4 regions of the Bacillus sp. WC2503 genome follow, and region 2 is predicted to be linked to each of the others. Evidence: riboswitches for the same ligand, from Rfam matches in the RefSeq annotation. Region 2 holds a riboswitch; each other region holds the start of a gene.
The links. Region 2 has a riboswitch for S-adenosylmethionine ahead of mtnK (S-methyl-5-thioribose kinase). Riboswitches for the same ligand answer to the same signal wherever they lie in the genome.
Positions count from the first base shown of each region.

Region 1: it holds a riboswitch for S-adenosylmethionine, as region 2 does, so the genes downstream of both, ACUN26_RS25970 (cyclase family protein) here and mtnK (S-methyl-5-thioribose kinase) in region 2, are expected to answer to the same signal.
Region 3: it holds a riboswitch for S-adenosylmethionine, as region 2 does, so the genes downstream of both, ACUN26_RS09975 (ECF-type riboflavin transporter substrate-binding protein) here and mtnK (S-methyl-5-thioribose kinase) in region 2, are expected to answer to the same signal.
Region 4: it holds a riboswitch for S-adenosylmethionine, as region 2 does, so the genes downstream of both, ACUN26_RS24995 (peptide ABC transporter substrate-binding protein) here and mtnK (S-methyl-5-thioribose kinase) in region 2, are expected to answer to the same signal.

Region 1 covers NZ_JBQYMD010000001.1:5,019,871-5,026,003, forward strand. The annotation lists gene ACUN26_RS25955 (hypothetical protein) at 1-688, shown strand, start outside; gene ACUN26_RS25960 (ATP-binding protein) at 831-2,057, shown strand; gene ACUN26_RS25965 (hypothetical protein) at 2,288-2,668, shown strand; gene ACUN26_RS25970 (cyclase family protein) at 2,697-3,329, opposite strand; SAM riboswitch class I at 3,415-3,527, opposite strand; gene ACUN26_RS25975 (PRK06851 family protein) at 3,678-4,787, shown strand; gene ACUN26_RS25980 (nucleotidyltransferase domain-containing protein) at 4,899-5,681, shown strand; gene ACUN26_RS25985 (MFS transporter) at 5,798-6,133, opposite strand, start outside.
Region 2 covers NZ_JBQYMD010000001.1:3,294,521-3,300,653, reverse strand. The annotation lists gene ACUN26_RS16785 (pyridoxal phosphate-dependent aminotransferase) at 1-287, opposite strand, end outside; gene ACUN26_RS16780 (carbon-nitrogen family hydrolase) at 302-1,165, shown strand; SAM riboswitch class I at 1,238-1,378, shown strand; gene mtnK (S-methyl-5-thioribose kinase) at 1,469-2,650, shown strand; gene mtnA (S-methyl-5-thioribose-1-phosphate isomerase) at 2,647-3,708, shown strand; gene ACUN26_RS16765 (YvrJ family protein) at 3,775-3,936, shown strand; gene ACUN26_RS16760 (3-hydroxybutyrate dehydrogenase) at 4,055-4,831, opposite strand; gene ACUN26_RS16755 (PadR family transcriptional regulator) at 4,965-5,294, shown strand; gene ACUN26_RS16750 (DUF1129 domain-containing protein) at 5,294-6,061, shown strand; gene ACUN26_RS16745 (DUF1129 domain-containing protein) at 6,075-6,133, shown strand, end outside.
Region 3 covers NZ_JBQYMD010000001.1:1,955,679-1,961,811, reverse strand. The annotation lists gene ACUN26_RS09995 (sensor histidine kinase) at 1-470, shown strand, start outside; gene ACUN26_RS09990 (YjcZ family sporulation protein) at 570-677, opposite strand; gene ACUN26_RS09985 (energy-coupling factor transporter transmembrane component T family protein) at 813-1,613, opposite strand; gene ACUN26_RS09980 (ABC transporter ATP-binding protein) at 1,606-3,306, opposite strand; gene ACUN26_RS09975 (ECF-type riboflavin transporter substrate-binding protein) at 3,317-3,865, opposite strand; SAM riboswitch class I at 4,005-4,120, opposite strand; gene ACUN26_RS09970 (aspartate/glutamate racemase family protein) at 4,272-4,955, shown strand; gene ACUN26_RS09965 (macrolide family glycosyltransferase) at 5,005-6,133, opposite strand, start outside.
Region 4 covers NZ_JBQYMD010000001.1:4,822,802-4,828,934, reverse strand. The annotation lists gene proC (pyrroline-5-carboxylate reductase) at 1-530, shown strand, start outside; gene ACUN26_RS25000 (aldo/keto reductase) at 532-1,365, shown strand; SAM riboswitch class I at 1,520-1,624, shown strand; gene ACUN26_RS24995 (peptide ABC transporter substrate-binding protein) at 1,758-3,398, shown strand; gene ACUN26_RS24990 (peptide ABC transporter substrate-binding protein) at 3,783-5,423, shown strand; partial or broken gene ACUN26_RS24985 (hypothetical protein) at 5,430-5,707, opposite strand; gene ACUN26_RS24980 (hypothetical protein) at 5,701-5,892, opposite strand; gene ACUN26_RS24975 (helix-turn-helix transcriptional regulator) at 5,909-6,133, opposite strand, start outside.

The sequences.
Region 1 (6,133 bases), 1.7 Mb from region 2:
TGATACGTCGTTTTTGAATGATACGGCACTTATAAAGCCGTATACACTTTATACGTCATGGGCAGTAGAGCGATTTCTAGACGAAGCGATATGGAGTTATCCGATGTATATGAGTCATCATCGTCCTCTTTATTTTTATGAGGATGTATATGCTTCAGAGTATAAAGTGAAGTTAGGAAAAAGAGAGTTTTATGGTTGCTTAATGCCACATGAGGAAGTTTTAATTTTAGGGAAAAATTTCAACATGGAAGTTGGTTTTCTTTACCGAATTAATGAGTATACAACAAATGTAATTAGACAGAACTTAGATAAGGTAGAAGATTTATGGAACTGGAATCGTAAAGTATTCAATCCAGCGGAAGAAGAGGTTGCAGGAGAGGATCTAGTAGGTGTATTACTCGTTTATGAAAATGGCGAGACGTATATGTATAACGTAATGAATAGTAGCCAAGTTTTTCATAAATATAAAACGAATGCAACTTACTTCCAAGTAGGGTGCGGAATTTATGCAGGTTTGTGTAGTTTACTTTTAGATCACTTTGGACAAGGTGCTTATTATGTCGAGGAATTATTATTAAATACAGAAAGTAAGTACGGTGAATATTTAAATTTATATATGAAGGATTTTGTAATAGGGCATAATGATTTTACGGATGGACTGCTACATGATAGGGTCAGATGGATATAAGTTGTGACTAGAAAGGAAGGAGAAGTCTCCTTCCTTTTTAGTATTATAAGGTTACGTATTGCCCTGAAAGCAATTTCATACTTATAATTTAAGGAGATAACGGTGGGGATTTTTTTTCGTATCGATCAAGGGGAGTTTTTATATGAACAAATACAAGAGCTTGATTTATGAAGAAAGAAAAGCTTTAAAGGTATTTATATTATTATTCTATATTATATTTTTTTCATATGACGCTATATATTATTTTGTATATCCTGCTATGAATATTAATGGAACAACGGTAGGATGGCCAGAAGGAAGCCTTGGGATAGGCGTATATATATTTGTAATAGCATTATTCCCTATTTCAATGTATCTTCAAAAAAGAGGTTATGTATATTCTATAAAATATTTATTTTTATTTGGCTACATGTTTATCAATCTTATAAATAATTTAATGATTTATTTGCGAACGGATAGAGCTTTTGAACATGGTAGTATGGTAGAAATGTTATTAATTTTATTTGCACCGGTTTTCGTGAACAGAAAATATTTTTATTTAGTTTCCTTTAGTGTAATTGGAAAGTACGTACTTTTTACATTGATACTACAAGATCTAAAAGTTGTGATTCCGCTTGTCTTATGTGTATTCTATTTCATTATTTCACATTCTTTGTTGAAACGATTTCAATCTTATGTAAGAACGGTTGTTGAAATGATGAACAATATGAAAGAGACGGAAAATTTAGCTGTAATTGGGACTATGTCTACAACAATTGCGCATGAAATCCGAAATCCATTAACGGCTTTGAAGGGGTTTACGCAAATGCAAAAAGAAAGAAACCCTGAAGATATGATGAGCTATGAAATAATGTTACAAGAAATTGAGAGAATTAACGGATTTGTTAGCGAATTGATGTTATTAGGAAAACCGAAACCAACAAATTATGAATGGTGTAACATACGGGAAATCCTTTTATATGTTGTGCAGTTAATGGAAAGTTATGCGAGTCAATATAAAGTGAAAGTTTATTTGCAAATAGATGGAAACTTACCCGTTATAAACGGTGATGATAAACAATTAAAACAAGTGTTGTTAAATATTATTAAAAACGGAATAGAATCAATGCCAGAAGGTGGGGATATTCATATTCGGGCATATGAAAAAACTAAGGGGTATTTGTGTATTGCTGTCGAGGATCAAGGATTTGGTATAGAGGCAGGAAAATTAGAGAAGATTGGAAAGGCTTTTTACACAACGAAGGAGAATGGTACAGGGCTTGGTTTAATGATTACATATAAAATTATTAAAGAACATCAAGGGAGTATCACGATTCAAAGTAGTATGGGTGTGGGAACGAAAGTGGAAATTTATTTACCGACGATGTAGCGAAGTAGAAGAAAATATTTTTCAGAAAAGTGTTCTTCTTGTGTAAATATAAACATTTAATAAAATGTTTCAAGAAGGGTTTTTTTTATAAAATACTTCGTTTATAATGGAGGAAAATATCGACATGAGATTGGTTACTCATGTAACGGTTCGGTAGTGTTATGAAAAGAAAAGAAGGGGTGCCCGCGCATCCTTTTTTCTATGCAGATATGATGAAAGAGGTGGTATTGATGGAATTAACATTAAATTCGACTGTATGCTTACACACGATTCAATTTCGAAAAGAGCAAAAGAATTATATTGTAAAAGATACAATTACAGGAGAAAAATATGAAATGCCGCCACTTTGGATTGATGCATTGGCAATGATGCGTGACGGTTTTTTATTGGGAGAAATTGAGGAGAAATTAAAAGAAGAGTATCCAGCAGAAGAAGTAAATATACTAGCATTCACGAGGCAACTGTTAGAGCTAGAACTTGTTGGAATGGTAGATGGGGAAGAGATAGCTTGTACAAAGAAGAAAGAGAAAGATTATTTAGCTTGGGTACGTCCCCGGTTGGAACAATTTTTCCTTAATGTAAATAAAAAATATAGAAGCAAAGGTCAGTGATGATCTTTGCTTTTTTGTAGTCCATATTTTAAAAAATAACAGCGAATGCCCTTGCGAAAGCACCGTCACTATTTTTAATTTTTAAAGGTGCTGCTGAGAAAAAGAAACGTTTCGCTTTAATAGCATCTAGATTTGTTAAGTTTTCAATTAAGAAAATATTATTGCCTAACAGTATGTGATGAATGGGTGATGTTTCTGTCGTTACCTCATCGGGAGAAATAAAATCTAAACCGACTGATTTTACTTTTAATTCAACTAGTTCTTCAGCTAATTCTTCGGAAAGATAAAATGCTTCTTTCTCATAAGCTTCTGTATTCCATTTATTAGATAGATTAGAATGGAAAATGACAATATCGTCTTTTTTTATGTCGGCATTATGCAATACTTCTTTAGGGAGTTTTCTCTCTTGAACATGAGTGACATCGATGAGAACTGCTTCACCTACAAACTGATCAAGGGGCAATTGATCAATCGTTGTTGCACCAGAAATAAAATGCGCAGGAGCGTCGCAATGTGTACCGACATGAACGACCGAATGGAAATCTGTAACTTGATATCCTGTTTCTTCAACGCTTGTAATGGCTTCTAGTTGGATTGTTGGTGTTCCGGGAAATTGAGACATATTATTTTCAAACGTTTGTGATAGATCAATTACTTTCATTTTAAATACCTCCAATATATGTTTTTCAAATAATAAAAAGCCCATCTTTCATGATCAAGAAAGATGGGCTTTACATACTAGTTGCGTTTTATCTTCCAAAATGCAATGCATTTTGCAGGAATTAGCACCTATTCAGTTCTTATAAACTGAGGTTGCTGGGCTTCAAAGGGCCGGTCCCTCTGCCTCTCTTGATAAAGGTTTATTCAGTTTCGGAATTCGAAATATTCATGATATTTAAATTGTAATTCATTTCCTTTTTTCATGCAATACAAATTAGGTGTTCACCCAAATAAAGTTGCTCGCATATTGTAGCTTATGTAAGTAGACTGTTGCGAAGGAGTGAGTGCAGTGACAGGGAATGTGTTAAATTATTATGCTGGTGGTAATACAGCTAGAGGATTTCATAATTTATACGAAGAGAATTTAAAAGGGCTAGATAGGTTGTTTATTTTAAAGGGTGGTCCAGGAACGGGAAAATCTTCTTTAATTAAGGCAATAGGTCGTGAATGGGTTGAAAAAGGATATGATATTGAGCTTTTGCATTGTTCTTCTGATAATAAGTCGGTTGATGGGGTGATTATTCCAAAATTAAAAGTAGGAATTGTTGATGGAACATCACCGCATGTTATTGAGCCGAAAATGCCAGGAGTTATTGAAGAGTATATAAATTTAGGAGTTGCTTGGGACTCAGGTAAATTAAGAAAGCAGAAGGTAGAAATTGAACGGTTTGTATCAGAAGCGAGCAAGGCTTTCAAATCTGCTTACGGATGTTTTAAAGAGGCATTAGTTATACATGATGAGTGGGAGAAAATATATATTAATAACATTGATTTTAATAAAGCAAATGAACTAACAGATCAGCTAATTCAGAAATTATTTGCAGATAAAAAGGGGCAACAATCGATTGTGAAACATCGTTTTTTAGGAGCTGCTACACCGAAAGGAGCAGTTGATTTTGTTCCTAATTTAACAGAAGGATTGCCACATCGTTATTTTATAAAAGGACGCCCGGGCTCTGGAAAATCAACAATGCTCAAAAAGTTATCGAAGGCAGCAGAAGAAAAAGGTTTTGACGTTGAAGTATATCATTGCGGATTTGACCCGAATAGTCTTGATATGGTTATTGTAAGAGAATTAGGATTTGCAATTTTTGATAGTACCGCACCACATGAATATTTTCCAAGTCGCGTGGGTGATGAGATTATAGATATGTATGCTCTTATTGTTAAACCGGGGACGGATGAGAAGTATGCTACAGAAATTCGTGACGTTTCCATTCAATATAAAGCAAAAATGAATGAGGCGATGTCTTTCTTAGCAAAAGCAAAATCAGTTCGTGATAAATTAGAACGAATTTATATTGCTGCCATGGATTTTTCAAAAGTGGATGCATATAAAGAGGAAATTCAAAAAGAGTTTGAACGAATTACCGCTACTGTAATTGAAAAGAAAAAATAGTCTTTGTTAAACTGTCAGAAAAATTCTGGCAGTTATTTTAGTGTGTAGTAAAATTAATAGTATATTTGTCGAATTTCCAAGGAAATAATCAAAAAATGGGGATGGTATGAAATGAGAGAAAAAATTGAATTAGAGTTAGAAAGAATTGAAGAAGAGAATGATGTGAAAATTTTATTTGCAGTGGAATCGGGGAGTCGTGCTTGGGGATTTCCATCGAAAGATAGCGATTATGATGTTAGGTTTGTTTATATACATCCGGTAGAATGGTATTTATCAATTCATGATAAACGTGATGTAATTGAATATCCAATTAGTGATGACTTAGATATAAGTGGCTGGGATATTAAAAAGGCATTACAACTGTTTGCGAAGTCAAATCCAGCTTTACTTGAGTGGATTCGATCACCAATTTTTTATTCGAAAAACTCTAACTTTCCAGAGCAGCTTCAGCAAATGAGTGAAAAGAATTTTGATCCAAAAGCAACGATATATCATTACTTACATATGGCTTCAAAAAATTATCGTGAATTTTTGCAAGGCGAGAATGTAAAGTTGAAAAAGTACTTTTATGTATTACGTCCTATTTTAGCTTGTCAGTGGCTAGAAGAGAAAGGGACATTACCTCCAGTAGAATTTAATCGTTTGATTACAGAACTATCTATAGAACGTAGTGTATTGAATGAGATTGAGAAGTTGTTAATAAAGAAAAAAGCGGGTACGGAATTAGATGTTGGATTGAAAATTCAAGTGTTAAATCAATTTTTAGAAGAACAAATTGATTATTATCAGCAATACGTGAAAGGGATTGAAAAGGGATTAGGGATTGATATTGAGAGTTTGAATACACTATTTAGAAATATGTTGTTTGAAGTAAATAAAAAAGAGCACAAGTAAATTTGTGCTCTTTTTTTATCCCGCTATTTGTGGGAGCCTTACTGCCCGTAAACGCCTGATTGGTGTGGACTAATAATCAGCTGGGGATGCACCTCAACACTGATTAAAGTTTCACTTTATTTTGTAGGAATAAAGAAAACAGATATAGCTGCGATAAGACCTGCAAAAGAGAATAAGTAAAAATTCCATGCTAAGTCATATTGCATTGTCATAATAATACCGACAAGAATAGGTCCAGCAATTGCACCAACTCGGCCAAGTCCAAGTCCCCAGCCTAAGGAGGTAGCTCGTATATGTGATGGGAAGTATTGTGTTACATAAGCATTTAATATTTGAGTAATACCGACTGATCCAATTCCAGCAAGACCAATTAAAAGATAAATGATTGTAACAGATGGTTTAATTGTTAGTAGTCCAATACATATGGCTGCCATAAGATAGGAGATGCTAAT
Region 2 (6,133 bases):
GTTTTTGGATTTACTACTACATCATATTCACGTTGATAGAATGTTGCCACGGCTTCTTTTAAGCTTTCGTGTCCGCGAAATGGCGGATATTTATGATGAATGGTCTTTTCTGCAGCATGTTGTAAAGCTTTTACGATATGCTGCGGTGTTGGTTGATCTGGATTACCTTGACCTAGATTAATAACATCGTGACCAGCCGCAACGACTTTGTTAACTTTTGCAACAAGTGAAGCGAAAAATTGTGTTGGCAATGATGTTACTATCTCAGAAGGTTGAAATAATTTCATACTTTCCACCTCTTTTGAAAGTTGTTACAATTCTAGTGACAAATGATATAATCTTTCCAGTATTTTGTAAAGAGAAAATTAAGAATGGGGCTGAAAAAATGAAAGTCGCATGTATTCAAATGGATATTGTATTTGGAGATGTAGAAAAAAATATGGAGAACGCTAAAAACAAAATAAGCGAAGCGATGAAGGAAAGACCAGATGTTATCGTCTTACCAGAACTATGGACAACAGGATATGATTTAACGAGGCTTTCTGAAATTGCAGATAGAGATGGATTAGAAACGAAAGAAAGGTTGAAAGAATGGTCGAAGCAATATGGTGTACATATTGTTGGTGGTTCTATAGCAAAGCAAACAGAGCAAGGGGTTACCAATACAATGTATGTCGTAAACAACGAAGGAGATCTAGTCAATGAATATAGTAAAGTACATTTATTTCAGCTTATGGATGAACACAAATATTTAATGGCGGGTAATAAAACAGGTGAATTTAAACTAGATGATATCGAGTGCGCTGGCACAATTTGCTATGATATTCGTTTTCCAGAATGGATGCGCGTTCATACTGCTAAAGGGGCAAAAGTTTTCTTCGTTGTAGCAGAATGGCCATTAGTTCGTTTAGCACATTGGCGTTTGCTATTGCAAGCAAGAGCAGTTGAAAATCAATGTTATGTTGTTGCATGCAATAGGTCAGGAAAGGATCCGAATAATGAGTTTGCAGGTCATTCTCTAATTGTGGATCCTTGGGGTGAAGTCGTGGTAGAGGCAAATAAAGAGGAATCCATTTTATTTGGAGAACTTACATTCGAAAAGATTAAAGAGGTACGTAAAGGAATTCCAGTTTTTGCAGATCGCCGTCCAGAACTATACAAATAAAATATTGACAAGTGATTTTTATTCTTGGTATAGTCTTCAACATAAAGTTAAAAATTCTAAAAAATTATATAACTCTTATCAAGAGCAGGTGGAGGGATTTGGCCCGATGAAGCCCAGCAACCGACCGTAATACCATTGTGAAATGGGGCGTTTATGACGCCAAAAGGCACGGTGCTAATTCCAGCAGAAAGTAAAATTTCTGGCAGATAAGAGGGGAGAAGATAAACTTCAAACCTCTTTCTTAGTGGAAAGAGGTTTTTCTGCGTTAGAAAAACCTCTGAATTTAAAAAGGAGGAAAAGACGATGGGATATTATTCATTAACAGAAGTAACAGCTGTACAATATGCGAAAGAACATGGATATTTTGACAAGAAGGCGAATGTAGTTTGTCATGAAATAGGAGATGGAAATTTAAATTACGTGTTCAAATTAGTTGATGGAGAGAGATCAATTATAATAAAACAAGCACTTCCATATGCGAAAGTAGTTGGTGAGAGCTGGCCGTTGTCTATAAAAAGAGCGACGATTGAAAGCAAGGCATTAAAAATTTTTGCGAAGTATGTACCAGATTATGTTCCGGTAGTGTACAGTCATGATGAAGAGTTAGCAGTTACAGTAATAGAAGACTTATCAAGACTAACAATTACAAGAAAAGGATTAATAGATGGAGAAGGATATCCACTTTTATCCCAGCATATCGGTCGTTTTCTAGCACATGTTTTATTTTATACTTCAGATTTCGGTTTACAGTCAGAAGAGAAAAGGATGCTAGAAGGTACATTTGTAAATCCAGACCTTAGTAAAATTACAGAAGATTTAGTTTTTACGGATCCGTTTGGACATTACGATACGAATGATTATGAGTCAGATTTACAGTCAGTGATTGATGAACTTTGGAGTGACAAAATTTTAAAACTAAAAGTAGCACAATATAAATATAAGTTTTTAACGAGAAAAGAAGCGCTTATTCATGGTGATTTACATACTGGTAGTATTTTTTCATCACCTTCTGAAACGAAAGTGATTGATCCAGAATTTGCAACGTACGGTCCATTTGGCTTTGATATCGGTCAATTTATCGCAAATCTATTATTAAATGCTTTATCGAGAGAAGAAGAAAAGAGAAGTGTACTATTTTTCCATATAGAAAAGACATGGAGTTATTTTGTAGAAACTTTTACGAAGTTATGGATTGGAGAAGGGGTAGAAGCATATACGAAAGAAAAACAATGGTTACCAATTATTTTGCAAAATATCTTTACTGATGCCGTCGGATTTGCCGGATGTGAACTGATTCGTAGAACAATTGGTTTAGCTCATGTAGCGGATTTAGATGAAATAGCAAATAAAGAAAGAAGAATTCAAGCTAAGAAGCAAGCGCTGTACTTAGGAAAAGAACTAATAAAATATGAATCTAAGTGTGCTGATATTCAACTGTTTCGAACATTATTTCAACAGACAGTTTCAGGAGGCATAAAAGCATGAGTACATTTGTAACTGTTCCGAGGTCTGTAAGTTGGAAAGGTGATGCAATTGCGGTATTAAATCAAACAAAGTTGCCGTATAGTACAGAATATAAAACGTTGACGACTATTGAAGAGGTATGGAAAAGTATTGTAATGCTAGAAGTACGCGGAGCACCCGCAATTGGAATTGTAGCAGCATTTGGTTTGGCGCTTGCATCAAAAAAATATAACACGATACATATTGAAGAATTTCAGAAGATATTTAATAGAGATTGTAACTATTTAGGGACATCACGACCGACGGCAGTGAATTTGTTTTGGGCAATTGATCGTATGAGAGAATCTATTCGAGAGATTATTACAATAAAAGAAGCGCAAAAAACATTAGAAGAAGAAGCGCTTCGCATTCAGCAGGAAGATGAAGAGGTATGCCGGAGTATTGGGGAACATGCGTTAACATGCTTTACAGACGGTGATAACATTTTAACAATTTGTAATGCTGGAAGTATTGCAACTGCAAGGTATGGTACTGCATTAGCGCCGTTTTATATCGGGAAAGAAAAAGGTGTACACTTACATGCGTATGCATGTGAAACGAGACCGGTTTTACAAGGTGGCCGTTTAACGACATGGGAGTTAAAGCAAGCGGGTATTGATGTGACGCTTATTACAGATAATACGGCAGCTCATGCAATTCGTACGAAAGAAATTGATGCAATTATCGTAGGGGCAGATCGAATTGTCGCAAATGGAGATACGGCAAATAAAATCGGAACAATGAATTTAGCTATATTAGCAAAGTATTTCGAAATTCCATTTTACGTTGCAGCTCCGTTATCTACGTTTGATATTACGAAACAAACAGGTACCGAAATTGTTATTGAAGAAAGAGATGAAACAGAAGTTACGAAAATTTTTGGCAAACAAGTGGCACCGATTGGTACAGATGTTTATAATCCTGCATTTGACGTAACACCGCATGAATTAATTACAGGTATTATTACTGAGAAAGGTATTATACGTGGAGATTATGAGCGAGAAATTGCATCATTATTTGAAAAACAAGCTAATACATAATAGCTTGTTTTTTATGCCTAAATGTGCCTTTTCCCCTTATTTATATAATGAAAGGAGGAGAGAAGGATGGAAGAGTGGATCGGGATGATAGGTAATGTAGGCTTTCCAATTGTTGTAACATTATATTTACTCCATCGGATTGAAAGTAAATTAGATGGGATAACTGTTGCGATAGAGAAACTGCCACAGCAATTACTAAAGTACGATGATCCTCGTGATAAAAAATAAAGTTTGCTCTTCGTGAGCAAACTTTATTTTTTTATCACGCATTAACTGCCCGTAAAAGCCCGATTGGTGAGGGCTACGAATCAGTGGGGGATGAAGCCCCACTGATTAAAGTTTCACTTTATTGAGCAATATAACCACCATCGATAACGACAGCTTGACCAGTTATGCCTTTTGCTTTTTCACTCGCTAAAAACATAGCATAATCAGCAATTTCTTGTACTTGTAATAAACGTTTTTGTGGTACAAGTGGATAAATGACATCTTCTAAAACATTTTCAAGCGGTACATTTCGTGTAGTAGCTAAGTCTTGTAGTTGATTACGTACAAGAGGGGTATCGACATAACCAGGGCAAAGTGCATTAACAGTAATTCCATGGGTAGCACCTTCTAATGCGGCAACTTTTGTCAGTCCAATTACGCCATGTTTTGCGCTATTGTAGGCAGCTTTTCCGGCGAATCCGACAAGGCCATTAATAGAAGCGACGTTAATAATCCGGCCGTATTTTTGTTTTTTCATAATAGGAAAAGCGTGTTTGATGGCGATAAATGGAGCGATTTGCATAATTTTAATAAGAAGCTCGAATTTCTCAGTTGGAAAATCTTCAATCGGTGAAACATGTTGCATTCCTGCATTGTTAATTAATACGTCTAATGAACCGAAATGACTAACTGTTTGAGAAAGCGCTACTGTAATTTCTTCTTCAGATGTAACGTCACATTGTAAACCGATAGCTTGAAAGCCTTCTTTTTGTAATTGCTCAGCAGCTTCTTTCGCACGATCTTCAAGGCGATCAGTAATAACAACTTTTGCGCCTTCTTTTGCAAAGGTATTCCCCATTTCATAACCAATACCACTCGCAGCACCTGTTAAAAAGACAACTCGATTTGTAACCATGATGAAAAACACTCCTTCATAATAAAAGTTCCCTCATTGCTCTATTTAGAGGGGGAACTACGAAATTCCTGCAAACATTTGGAAAAAATCCTCCCACTATCTTGTAAAACAAGATAGTGGGAGGATTTCAATTATGTCGACAAGTCAAATGCTGAAAGGGATTTTAGAAGGATGCTTACTTGCTATTATTTCTGAAGGTGAAATATACGGTTATGAAATGAGTGAAAAGCTAGCGAAGTATGGTTTTACAATGGCGAGTGAGGGAAGTATTTATCCGTTGTTAATACGGATGCAAAAAGAGGGGCTAATATCAAGTGTAATGAAGGAATCTCCATCTGGTCCAAAAAGGAAGTATTATACGTTAACAGAAAAGGGAGAAGATGAACTGGATGAATTTATGGGTCGCTGGGAAGCGATGCAAAGTAGTGTAGAACGTCTACTTGAAGGGAAGGGAAGAAAATAATGCTATCAAGTGAAGCACAAAAGTTTTTGTTAGATATGAGATTGTTTTTGACCGCAAAGAGTGTGAAAGAAAGCGATATGGAAAGCTTTTTAGAAGATGCAGAGTTGCATTTAATAGAAGGTGAGAGTGACGGGAAAAGTGTAGAAGAAATTTTTGGAAGTTCGCCGAAAGAATATGCTAATGAACTTGTAAAAGTGATGGAAAGAGATAGACAGGAAACGTGGAAGCAAATTGGTTTTACAGTAATGAATATCGTAGCATTTTGGATTATTGCTTCTATTTTAATAGTGAATAACGGAAAGTTACAAATTTCACTTATTCAGTGCATTGGTTATAGTTTCACATTAATGTTAGCTGTGTTAGGCCCTAATTTTTTGCTTCGTAAAATGACCTTTGTAACAAGCTTTACAAAAACGTGGTTTTCTATGTGGTCTTTAGTCATGATTGCTCCAATGTTTTTATTAGGAGTTGTTACGATATTAGATGTAATATATCCTACAAAGATGGTTACATTCACCCAAATGCAAAGTTATATGTTAGCTGGTGGGATCTTTATCATGACAGTAGCTATAAACATGTATTTTGAAGGATGGTTTAAAAACTTATATTTAATTATTCCTCTTTCTATTATGTTAGTATTTCAAGCATTTACATCAGAAGATCTCATGCCAATGTTATTTCAGATTATATGTTTATACGGAAGTTTATTTATTTTAATTTTCGTTGAAATTATGATGAAGACGAATAGAAGAGAAACGGTTAATTAAGGGAGGGGTTATAATGAAGGTTTCTAAAGAAGGAGAAGAGTTTTTAATCGATACGAAAGTATATTTAATAAC
Region 3 (6,133 bases), 1.3 Mb from region 2:
CGTTTGCTAAACCAGCACCAGAAAAACTAGATCATATTTCAATAGACCAAGAGTTAAATCGAGCTATTAATATGATATTGCCATTATGTAATATGAATACGATACATATTACAAAAGATTTCTCAAAGGCAAACATTGTTGGTAATAAACAGCACTTTCAACAATGTTTTTTAAACTTAATAAAAAATAGTATTGAAGCAATGCCTAATGGTGGTACCTTAAATATATCCTCCACCATAAGCAATAATAAAGTTATAATACGAATTGAAGATAGCGGAATTGGAATGTCACAAGAGCAAATTAACAGGTTTGGCGAACCTTATTTTAGTACAAAATCAAAAGGTACTGGTTTAGGTACGATGGTTGCTGTTAAAATTATTGAAACGATGCATGGTAATTTAAAAATCCAAAGTACCGTTAGTAAAGGAACGGCTTTAACGATTACATTCCCAAAAGATAAAAATATATAACAAAGAAAAAAGGAGCATAATAGCTCCTTTTTTCTTTGTCTCGATACATAAGTATCTTCTATGTTTTTTAAGTTTACATTTGTGAAGACTAATTAAAAATTAGTATCCTCCGCCCCAACAGCTGCATCCTACAATTATTAATAAAATGAATAACACAACTAATAAAGCGAAACCTCCACCAAAACCACAAGAACCACCGTAACTCATATTTTTTCCTCCTTTTGGTTTGAAAACTAATAGGTAGTTGATCATTTTAACTGGTTCGTATTATACATTATGTATATATCCCTTTTTTGAGCATGTCTACTTAAAAATAAGTAAAAGCACTCGATTGCGAGTGCTTTAAAATGGATACCAAAAGTTTTGAAATACATTTAGTTTTAAATATACTGCAACCATTAAAATAAAAACACCTGTAAATAAAGCAATGAAATCACCACTTTCCGCTTTACTTGTATAGAACCACGTACGTTTATCCTTCTTTCCAAACCCTCTTAAATCCATTGCATTTGAAACGGTATCGATTCTTTCTAGAGAATGAATGATTAGCGGCCAGAAAATTAAAATACGGTTTTTCATACGAATCCATAAGCTCGCTTCCCCTTTTTCAAAAGCTACTCCTCTCGCTTCTTGCGCATGTTTAATAATTTTATATTCGGACTGAATATCAGGTATATAACGTAGTGCAATATTTATTGCATATGTAATCTTATAATGAATACCAAGTTTACTTAAGCCACTTACAAATTCACTTGGATCTGTCGTGTAAATAAAGATAAGTGTAAATGGTAACAACGTAAAATATTTTAATGAAAGTGTAACTGCATAAAATAATGTTTCATATGTAATTGTTGCATAACCAATATGTAAAAACGAAGTATACGATCCAGTTAATTCAGATCCATGAGTCGGTGTAATTAATAAAATCATAACAGTGTTTAATAAACTAAATGTAAATATAACAGTAAAAATAAGTAAAATTTTACGAAGTGGAATTTTAGCAAGTAAGAGTCCGATACATCCAAACATAAATAAAATTAGTAATATGCGAAAATCAAAAAACATAAAAGTAAGCGTCATACAAAATATAAACAAAACTAATTTCACAGCCCCATCCATACGACGAAAATACGTATTATGCATTTTCCTCCCTCCTACTAACATCGCAATAAAGTTCCATAAACTTTTCTGGACATGAAATTTCACTAAATGTAACAAGCTCGAATAAAGAACTCTCTCTTAGATTGGCTCTTTGTAACGTTTCTTTATGTCCTAATACAGTAGTTGCAGTATTATCCGCAATGATTTCTCCCTCATGTAGAACTACCGCTCGGTCTGCATATTCTAATGCTAGATTCATATCGTGTGTTATGAAAATAAAGGATATTCCCTTTTTAGCCAGGTTTCTAATAAATGACATAAACTGTTTATAATGATAATAATCTTGTCCAGCCGTCGGTTCATCTAATATGATAAGTTTAGGATTTGTTGTTAATACAGATGCGATAGTTAATCTCTTTTTCTGCCCATAGCTTAATGCCTGAATTGGCCAATTACGAAATGGATATAAACCACAGATTTTTAATGATTCTTCAGCTCTATAGTTAACTTCTTCCTTAGAAAACTTTTTTAATTTTAATGTGAATGAAACCTCTTCTAAAACAGTAGGTTGTGTAATCATATGATTTGGATTTTGCATCACATAAGAGATCATCTCCCCACGCTTACGAATAGACCAAGAACTAATATTTTCTCCATCTAATAAAATCCCTGCATTACTTGTTTTATTTATACCAATAAGACTGTGAGCTAATGTTGATTTTCCAGCTCCATTGTGTCCTAAAAGAGCGATAAGTTCTCCTTTACTTATCGAAAAATTTATATTTTTCAATACTCTTTGTCTATTAGGATAGGAAAATGATAAATTCTCTACTCTTAATAATTCTTTATTTTTAGTAGCATCTTTTAAAAAAACTTGCTTCTGCATCCATTCTTTTAAAACGCCACTAATTTTTTCCTTTTGAATTTTTTCCAGTGGATATATTACAGCATTATTACTATCAAAATGTAATCTCTTTAATGCTTCAATATAAATCGGCTCCCTTAAGCCAATACGAGGCAATATATTTGATGCTAATATTTCTTCCGGAGTCCCTACCGTAATGACTTTACCTTCATCAATTAAAATCATTTTATCTAAATCCAATTTTAATATTTCTTCTATTCGATGTTCAATAATTACAATTGTTTTATTAGTTTGTGCATGTATATCTTTCATAAGTTCTATCGTATGTATGGCGCTTAGCGGATCTAAGTTTGCTAAAGGTTCATCGAACAATAATATATCCGCATTTGTTGTTAAGAGACCTGCAAGAGAAACCGTTTGTTTTTGTCCTCCTGATAATTCATGCGGACTTTGTTTACGAAAAGTATGCATCTTTACCTTTGTTAATGAGTCTGCAACACTCTTTTTCATATCATCTTGATTTACACATTCATTTTCTAAATAAAAAGCGACATCTTCTTCTACTGTAAGGCCAATAAACTGAGCATCTTGATCTTGTAATATTGTTCCTATATGCTTACTCTGTTCAAAAATACTGCCTTTCCTCGGGTCTTTACCAGCAATTAATACGTTACCAGTACTAATCCCTTCATACGAAAATGGGATTAGCCCATTAATACAATGAGCTAATGTCGACTTCCCAGAACCGCTTCGTCCAGCAATTAGTACTTTTTCTCCAGGGTTGATATGAAATGTAATATCTTTCAAAGTAGGCTGCGCAGCATGCTTATATTGAAAGCTGAATTCTTCAAACGAAATAATTGGTTGCATGTTAACATCCCTACTTTTCAATTTTTAAATGTGTATGTTTTTTATTCGATTTTGCTAGGCCAATTGTAATCGGTAATCCAAGAACTAAGAAAACAATAACATCAGCAATGGTTGCCCCTAATACTTGTATAACAATTTTGTCAAACGGTTCTCCCATCACGATAATATCGAATACCCCAGCAAATATAATAGCAATGACAATACCTACTAAACCAGTAATTGCTAAATAAGAAATATCTCCCTTACTAAACGACCCATTTTTCACATTAAACCCACCTCTTTTTTGAATGAGCCCCATCGCAAAACCAATAATTCCTGAGCTCAGAACCCAGCCCCACCAAATCCCCCCACCAGAGATCGTATCTGTTACGGTATGACCGATAAGTCCTATTAACAGTCCTGCTACTGGACCAAATAACGCTCCAAAAATGGTTAATATAGCTAATCCAGGTTTAATAAATGTATTTGGTGCAATAGTAAATCCCCAAAGTCCTAATATCCCATATAAAGCTGCTCCGATTCCGATTGCTACTACTAACTTTGTTGATAATTTGTTCATTTCAATTCTCCTCTCAAATTAGTCAGCTTTCATTACTCTATATTTATTTTAATAATGAATTATGCATCGACACTCCCTTTCTATACAACAAAAAATGACCTCTTACATAAGAGGTCATTTTCTTTCACGTGCAAGAATCCTCTTATCTTTCAAAAAACACATCGTGTCCTCTGCGGAATTAGCACCTTCCTATGAATGCACATAGGGGTTGCTGAGGTTTCTTAGGGCCGTTCCCTCCACCTCTCTGGATAAGTATTAATTTGTAATTCGTATTATGGCACTAAGAAAGATAAATTTCAACACTTTTCTAATTATTTTTATTTTTTATTAAATAGTGTATTTAAATCATTGTATTCTTATCGGAATTATGAAATAATGGATTCGAAATTGTTACAAGGGGGAATGTATGATGAAAGTAATTGGTTTAATTGGTGGGTTAAGCTGGGAATCTACATCACTATACTATAAACATATTAATACGCTAACACTCTCTCAATACGATCAAAATGCGAAGCTCGTTTTATATAGTATGGATTTTGGAGAAGTAACTACTTTATTACAAAACCATCAATATGAAGAAGTAAAAAACGAATTAGTCACAGTTGCTAAAAAGGTTGAAAAGTCCGGGGCGGAATGTTTATTAATGTGTTCAAATACAGTCCATTTATTTGCTGAGGAAGTAGAACAAGCAATATCAATTCCACTTCTTCATATCGGTGATGTAAGTGCTAAAGAAATGGTAGAACAGAATATAAAACGTATCGGACTATTAGGAACGAAACAAACGATGGAACAAGATTTTTATACATCACGACTAGCAAAATATAACATTGAGACAATTATCCCAAATGACGAAGAAAGAACTTTTATCCATCACGTCATATTAAACGAATTAAGTAGAGGCATTATTTCAGAAACTTCAAGAGAGAAACTAATACAAATTACCAATTCATTAATTCAAAACGGTGCGGAAGGTATATTACTAGGCTGTACTGAAATACCATTACTTATTTCCCAAAATGACCTTACTGTTCCTGTTTTTGATACTGCTTTTTTACATGCAAATACTGCTGTACAATTTGCTGGATAATAATATACAAGCATAAAGGTAGAGCCTCTATGCTTGTATATTGTCCGAACTATTTATTTAAAAGAGCATCAATAACTGCAATGGCTCTTTTGGAACCACCACACCCTAAAAAACTTTCATTCAGTTTTCGAATGCCATGTTTATACTTTTCATTTGAAAGAACGTCTGTTACCGCCTCTTTTAAAGTTTGCACATTAACATGCTCTTTCAATAATCTATGTGCTGCCTCAAGTTCAGTTAATCTTTGCGCTATCATTGGTTGATCTTTATCATGCGGTATTATCACAAATGGGACATTGTAATGAATTGCATCGTGTACACTATTCATTCCACCATGTGTAATAAAAACATTTGCTTCACTTAATATTTCTGATTGAGGTACGTAAGGGGATATAATAAAATTGTCTGGAGCTTGCTTAATTTTTGAAATATCATTTCTATCACCGATCGCCATTACTACAATCCCTTCGAAATTTGAAAAAGCATCAATACAAGTATTAAAGAATGGTTCGAGCCCTTCAAGAAGTGTTCCCATTGAAATATAAATAACTTTCTTTTTTGAAAGCAATTCAAGTGGAAACTTTATATTTGTTTTGCGCTTTATCATACTCGGCCCAATAAAAACATTCTTTTCTCCGAACGAATCGCTATTAGGTTGAAAATAACGACTTGTATACACGAGACTAATGTCTCCCTTATTTTGCATAAATTGAAGATGATTTTTGGGCTTTACTCCAAATTCATGTTCCATTTGATACAGTAATTTTTCAGAGAGTTCATCGGGTTGGAATTGTTTTTCTGCATTTGGATGAAAAGGCAAGGTTTCCAATACTTCTGGTGGAATTAAAAATATAGGAGAGGAAACTATGCCTGGAACTTGTAAATATTCCTTTACTAACTCTCCGGCACCAAATATATCATAAACTACGAAATCAAAATTTATGCTTTTACATAATTCTTTCGTAATTTCTAATATATATAAAGAAGTTTGAACATGTACATGAAAGAAAGTTGTTAATCCATAGGAAGTTTCATTATCAATAGAAATCTCCTTTAATAAATCCGGATGAGTATGTACAATAGCTCCCAAAACTTCAAGCCTTTCCTTAAAGTTTTCCGTTGTAATATAGTGTACCTTATCTCCTCTTTCAGTAAAAGCCTTTACTAAACTTAATGTA
Region 4 (6,133 bases), 1.5 Mb from region 2:
AGCAATTCGTTGTGACCGTTGCTGCCGGAATTGGACCATCTTATTTAGAAAAACGGCTTCCTCAAGGGACACCTGTTGCCTGGATTATGCCAAATACAGCTGCCGAAATCGGAAAGTCCATCTCCTTATATACGACGGGACATTCCGTAGGTGAAACGCATCAAGAAACGCTACAACTCCTTTTAAAAGGTATTGGTACCTCACAGTTTTGTACTGAAGAGGAAGTTCATCAACTTACCGCCATTACTGGTAGTGCACCTGCTTTTCTCTATCACTTTGCTGAAGGTTTAATTGAAGCGACGAAAAACTATGGAATTGATGAGAAAACGGCAAACCACCTTGTCATTCAAATGATTGCTGGTTCTGCCGCTATGCTCCAACAAAACGAAGATCCAGCTATGCTCCGAGAACAAGTAACAACACCAGGAGGTTCAACTGCTGAAGGCTTAAAAGTTCTATATGAAAATAATTTTTCAGAAGTCATTCAACAAGCAGTTGAAGCAACAAATAAAAAAGCTAGGGGGAAATAATATGAATTTAACAAGTTTAAAAGACTATACAACATTACATAATGGTGTAAAAATGCCTTGGTTCGGTTTAGGTGTGTTTAAAGTAGAGGACGGATCAGAAGTAATTGATTCTGTAAAAGCAGCTATTAAAAACGGATACCGCAGCATCGATACTGCAGCAATCTATCAAAATGAAGAAGGCGTTGGTCAAGCAATTCGCGAATCTGATATTCCTCGTGAAGAGCTATTTATCACTTCAAAAGTATGGAATAGCGATCAAGGTTATGAAACAACAATTCAAGCATTTGAAACTACATTAGAGAAATTAGGCCTAGAATATTTAGATTTATATTTAGTACATTGGCCTGTAAAAGAGAAATATACTGAATCATGGAAAGCGTTAGAAAAGCTTTATAAAGATGGTCGTGTTCGTGCTATCGGTGTGAGTAATTTCCACATTCACCACTTACAAGACGTATTTGAAATTGCTGAAATTAAGCCAATGGTCAACCAAGTGGAATACCACCCTCGTTTAGCACAAGAAGAATTACATGCTTTCTGTAAAGAACATAACATCCAGCTCGAGGCTTGGTCACCATTAATGCAAGGGCAACTACTGGATCATCCAACATTACAAGAAATTGCGACAAAATATAGTAAATCAACTGCACAAGTTATTTTACGCTGGGATTTACAAAATGAAGTTGTAACGATTCCTAAATCAATTAAAGAGCACCGCATTATTGAAAATGCAAACATCTTTGATTTTGAATTAAGCTCGGATGATATGAAAGCAATTCAAGCTTTGAATGAAAATCATCGCGTCGGTCCAGATCCAGATAACTTTAACTTCTAGCAGAAAAACCACTGCCATGTGCAGTGGTTTTTTCACTTTTAAAAAAACTGAAAATTTAAACTATATTTCATTTGATTGACACTTCATTATCCAAGGTGTAAGATTTTGAATTATCAAAGAAACACAAAAATTAATAAAATTCATTCGTTTACTCATTGTATCAAGAGAGGTGGAGGGACTGGCCCTTTGAAACCTCGGCAGCAGGTTCATTTTGAATACTGTGCCACTTCCTGCAAGCTTTATGCTTGAAAGATAGAATGAGGGACTTCGTTTATATACGGGTACATAACTTGTATGTGAAAATCCCTCTTTCTCAATCAGAAAAGAGGGATTTTTTTATTTTTCATTTCCCTCATCATCATCCAAACTTAATTATTTAGGAGGAAAATCAAATGAAAAAGAAGTTTGTACCCGGTATCGCATCAGTTGTAGGAGTAAGTATTTTATTAACTGGTTGCGGTAGTTATAAAAACGAAGCTAGCGGAGCAAATGCAAAAGACGAGGCATCTAGTAAACAGGTTTTAAACTTATCTTCACCTTCTGAAATACGAACAATGGATACAGCTCGTGCTACAGATACTGATTCCGGTCAAGTAATGAGAAACGTATTTGAAGGTTTGTATAATCTTGGTGAAGGTAACAAACCTGTCCCTGGCGTTGCAAAATCCCATGAAGTAAGTGGCGATAAAACGAAGTACACATTCCACCTGCGAGATTCAAAATGGTCAAACGGTACTCCTGTTACAGCGAAAGATTTCGTCTTCGCCTGGCAAAGAGCTGTTGATCCAGCAACAGCCTCTGAATATGCATTTTTATTCTTTGATATTAAAAACGCAAAACAAATTAACAACAAAGAGCTTCCAGCCGATCAACTTGGTGTAAAAGCAGTTGATGACTATACGTTTGAGGTAGAATTAGAGCGTCCTGTTCCGTACTTTATTAGCTTAACGGCGTTCCCAACATTTCTACCAATTAGCGAGGAATTCTTTAAAACACAAGGTGATAAGTACGCTTTAGAAGATAATACAATTTTGTATAACGGAGCTTTTACACTAAGTGATTGGAAGCATGAACAAAGCTTTAAATTTAAGAAAAACCCTACCTACTGGGATAAAGATACTGTCAAAATCGAAGAAATCAATTTCAACATCGTAAAAGAAAAATCAACAGAAGTAAATTTATTCGAATCTAAACAATTAGACCGTATAAAACTAACATCTGACTTCGTTGATAAATATAAAAAGGATGCTAATTTTAAAGAACGTCCGAACGTAGGGGTACAATTTTTACGTATGAATCAACAAAACAAAGTACTTCAAAACGTTTCTGCACGCCAAGCAATTGATCAAACGATTGATCGAAAGTCCTTTGTCAATACGTTATTAAATGATGGCTCTACACCAACCTTTGGTCTTGTGCCAAAAAACTTTGCAAAAGGTCCTGATGGAAAAGACTTCCGTGCTACAAACGGCGATTTAACAAAAGTTGATACGAAATCTGCACAAGAATTATGGAAAAAAGCAAAAAAAGAACTAGGTTCTGAAAAGATAACATTAGAATTATTAACAAGTGACGGTGACCTTGAGAAGAAGACTGGTGAGTTTCTAAAAGGTCAATTAGAAAAGAATTTAGAGGGCTTAACAGTAAATATAAAACCGCAACCACGTAAACAACAAGTTTCACTCTTATTAAAAGGTGACTACGAAATCGGAATTGATGGTTGGAGCCCTGACTTTGCTGATCCAATTACATTCCTTGAATTGTTTACAACGAATAACCCTTACAACTTAGATCATTACTCTAATAAAGAGTTCGACGAAGCAATTGAAAAGGTGAAAACTACTTTAGCTGGTGATGAAAAAGCCCGCTTTGATGCATTACTAGCATCAGAGAAAATATTATTTAAAGACTCTGTTATTGCTCCTCTTTACCAAAAAGGCGAATCTTATTTAGAGAAATCTTATGTGAAAGGCATTGTACAAGTAGACTTTGCAGGTCAATTAAACTTCAAATGGGCAAAAATTGAAAAATAAAGTGAAACTTTAAACAACGTATTTCCACCAACTCCCATTGTTTTTTTGACAAAATATATTAAAAGTAGATTCCTTAATATGAGTGAATCTACTTTTTCAATATATTATTCCAAGAAATTAACGCTTTGTTTTTATTATTGACATATAGTTCTTTCTGGTGTTAATATTCTAAATAATCAAAGAAACGAAATATTTAACCATCAAAATATAATATCTACTATGTTGAAACATATGACGATACATTATAGTTCAACATGTATATACATATAGAACACATGATTACCTATAAACAAATATTTATACTAGGTTTTATCTCTTTCTATAGCTACTTCAAGACATGGACAATATGACGTTATGAACAACACATTTAGGGAGGAACGAACAATGAAGAAAAAAGTTGTACCTGTTGTTGCATCTGTTTTAGGGGCAAGTCTACTACTAACTGCTTGTGGGGGAAATAAAAATAATGCAAGCGGAGCAAAAGCAAACGATAAAGCACCTGATAAACAAGCAATTAACTTATCATTTGCTTCAGAAATTCCAACAATGGATGTTGCGAAAGCAACGGATGGGGAATCCATGAACGTAATGCGAAATGTTTTTGAAGGTTTATATGCAATGGGCGAAGATAATAAACCAATTCCTGGTGTCGCTGAGTCGGTTGACGTTAGTCCTGATAAAACAAAATATACATTCCATCTTCGTGATTCGAAATGGTCAAACGGTACTCCTGTTACAGCAAAAGACTTCGCCTTCGCTTGGCAACGTGCTGTAAATCCTGAAACAGCTGCCGAATACGCATTCTTATTCTTCGATATAAAGAATGCAAAACAAATAAATCAAAAACAATTACCACTTGATCAATTAGGTGTCAAAGCCCTTGATGACAAAACTTTAGAAGTACAACTAGACCGTCCTGTTCCCTACTTCTTAAGCTTAACGACATTTGCAACATTCTTACCAATTAATGAAGATTACTTAAAATCGCAAGGTGATAAATACGGTTTAGAAACAAATCATTTAATCTACAACGGTGCTTTCACATTAGATAACTGGAAGCACGAACAAGGCTTCCAATTAAAGAAGAATCCTAACTATTGGGATGCTAAAACAGTAAAATTAGAAGAAGTCAACTTCAATGTCGTTAAAGATAAGTCTACAGAAGTTAACTTATATGATTCAGGACAAATTGACCGTGTTGCTTTAACTGCGGAGTTTGTTGATAAATATAAGGGCGATCCAAACTTCAAAGAACGTGCTGAAGTCGGCATTCAATTTTTACGACTCAATCAAAAAAATGAAGTATTAAAAAATCAACATGCACGCCTTGCTATTAACGGCGCAATGAATAAAAAAGCATACGTAGAAACAATTTTAAATAACGGTGCTGTTCCAGCTGAAGGAATGGTTCCTGCGAAATTTGCAAAGAGCCCAGAGGGCACTGACTTCCGCAAAGAAAACGGAAACCTAGTCAAAGATGATGTGAAATCAGCGAAAGAAAACTGGAAAAAAGCGAAGCAAGAACTTAGTACTGACAAAGTAACACTTGAACTATTAACAAGTGATAATGCTTTAGCTAAAAAGACTGGCGAATATTTAAAAGGTGAACTGGAAAAGAATCTAGATGGATTAACAGTGAATTTAAAGCCACAACCACGTAAACAACAGTTGAAATTACTATTAAGTGGTGATTATGAAATCGGAATTGATGGCTGGGGTCCTGACTTCGCTGATCCTATTACATTCTTAGATTTATTCACAACAGATAGTGCTTATAACTTTGATAAATACTCTAACAAAGAGTACGACGAGCTAATTCATAAAGTGAAAACAGATTTAGCTGGCGATGAAAAAGCACGCTGGGAAGCAATGAAACAAGCTGAAAAAATCTTATTACAAGATGGCGCTGTCGCTCCTTTGTACCAACAAGGTCGCTCTTACTTACAACGCTCTTTCATTAAAGGACTTGTAACAACTGACTTCGGCGGTGAATTTAACTACAAGTGGGCAGAAGTTGCAAAATAATAAGTACTAATAAAAAGGTATCCAATTGAAGGATACCTTTTTACTGTGTACTTCATTAATTACAAGGTCTCTTCCCTTTATCATTTCTTTTATACCTATAGTGAGCCCCGCTACTAATTGTGTAACTAGTCTAATAAATAATAATGAGATAATATTTTCTCTAAATTAACTCCGGCAAATATTATTTTGTAATAGCCATTCGCTACGCATGTTGCGGGAAATAATCCCACATACAGGAATAAACATTTGTGTTAAAGAAATGCGAAAAAGACTATTGTCAACAATCCTCTTTCCCATCTTTTTGTATTGAACTAAAACTCATAATAAATATAAATACAAATATCAAATATGTTTTCCACGTCAAAGAAGGTATATGCCCTGACCAAAGATAGCTAATTAAATAGTTAATTCCCATAATACAAGATGACGCTACTAAACTAATACTTATTAGTTTTACATATTGGAGCATACATTTTCTCCTTACCTCATTCTTTTTCCATTTCTTCAAATTGCAGGTTCATTGGCTCTTCTAGGAGAGTTTCATAAAAACTTTCTGCCAAATCCGTTACAGGAATTTTTCCATCCACCTCATCAAATCGAATACTATCTAACCAGACACAACCTTCTCCTGATAATAAAACACCAAATGCAATACCAAGTGCTTCTTCTTTTATATCTAGTACAACCGAGTACGATTGCCAGTTATTCGT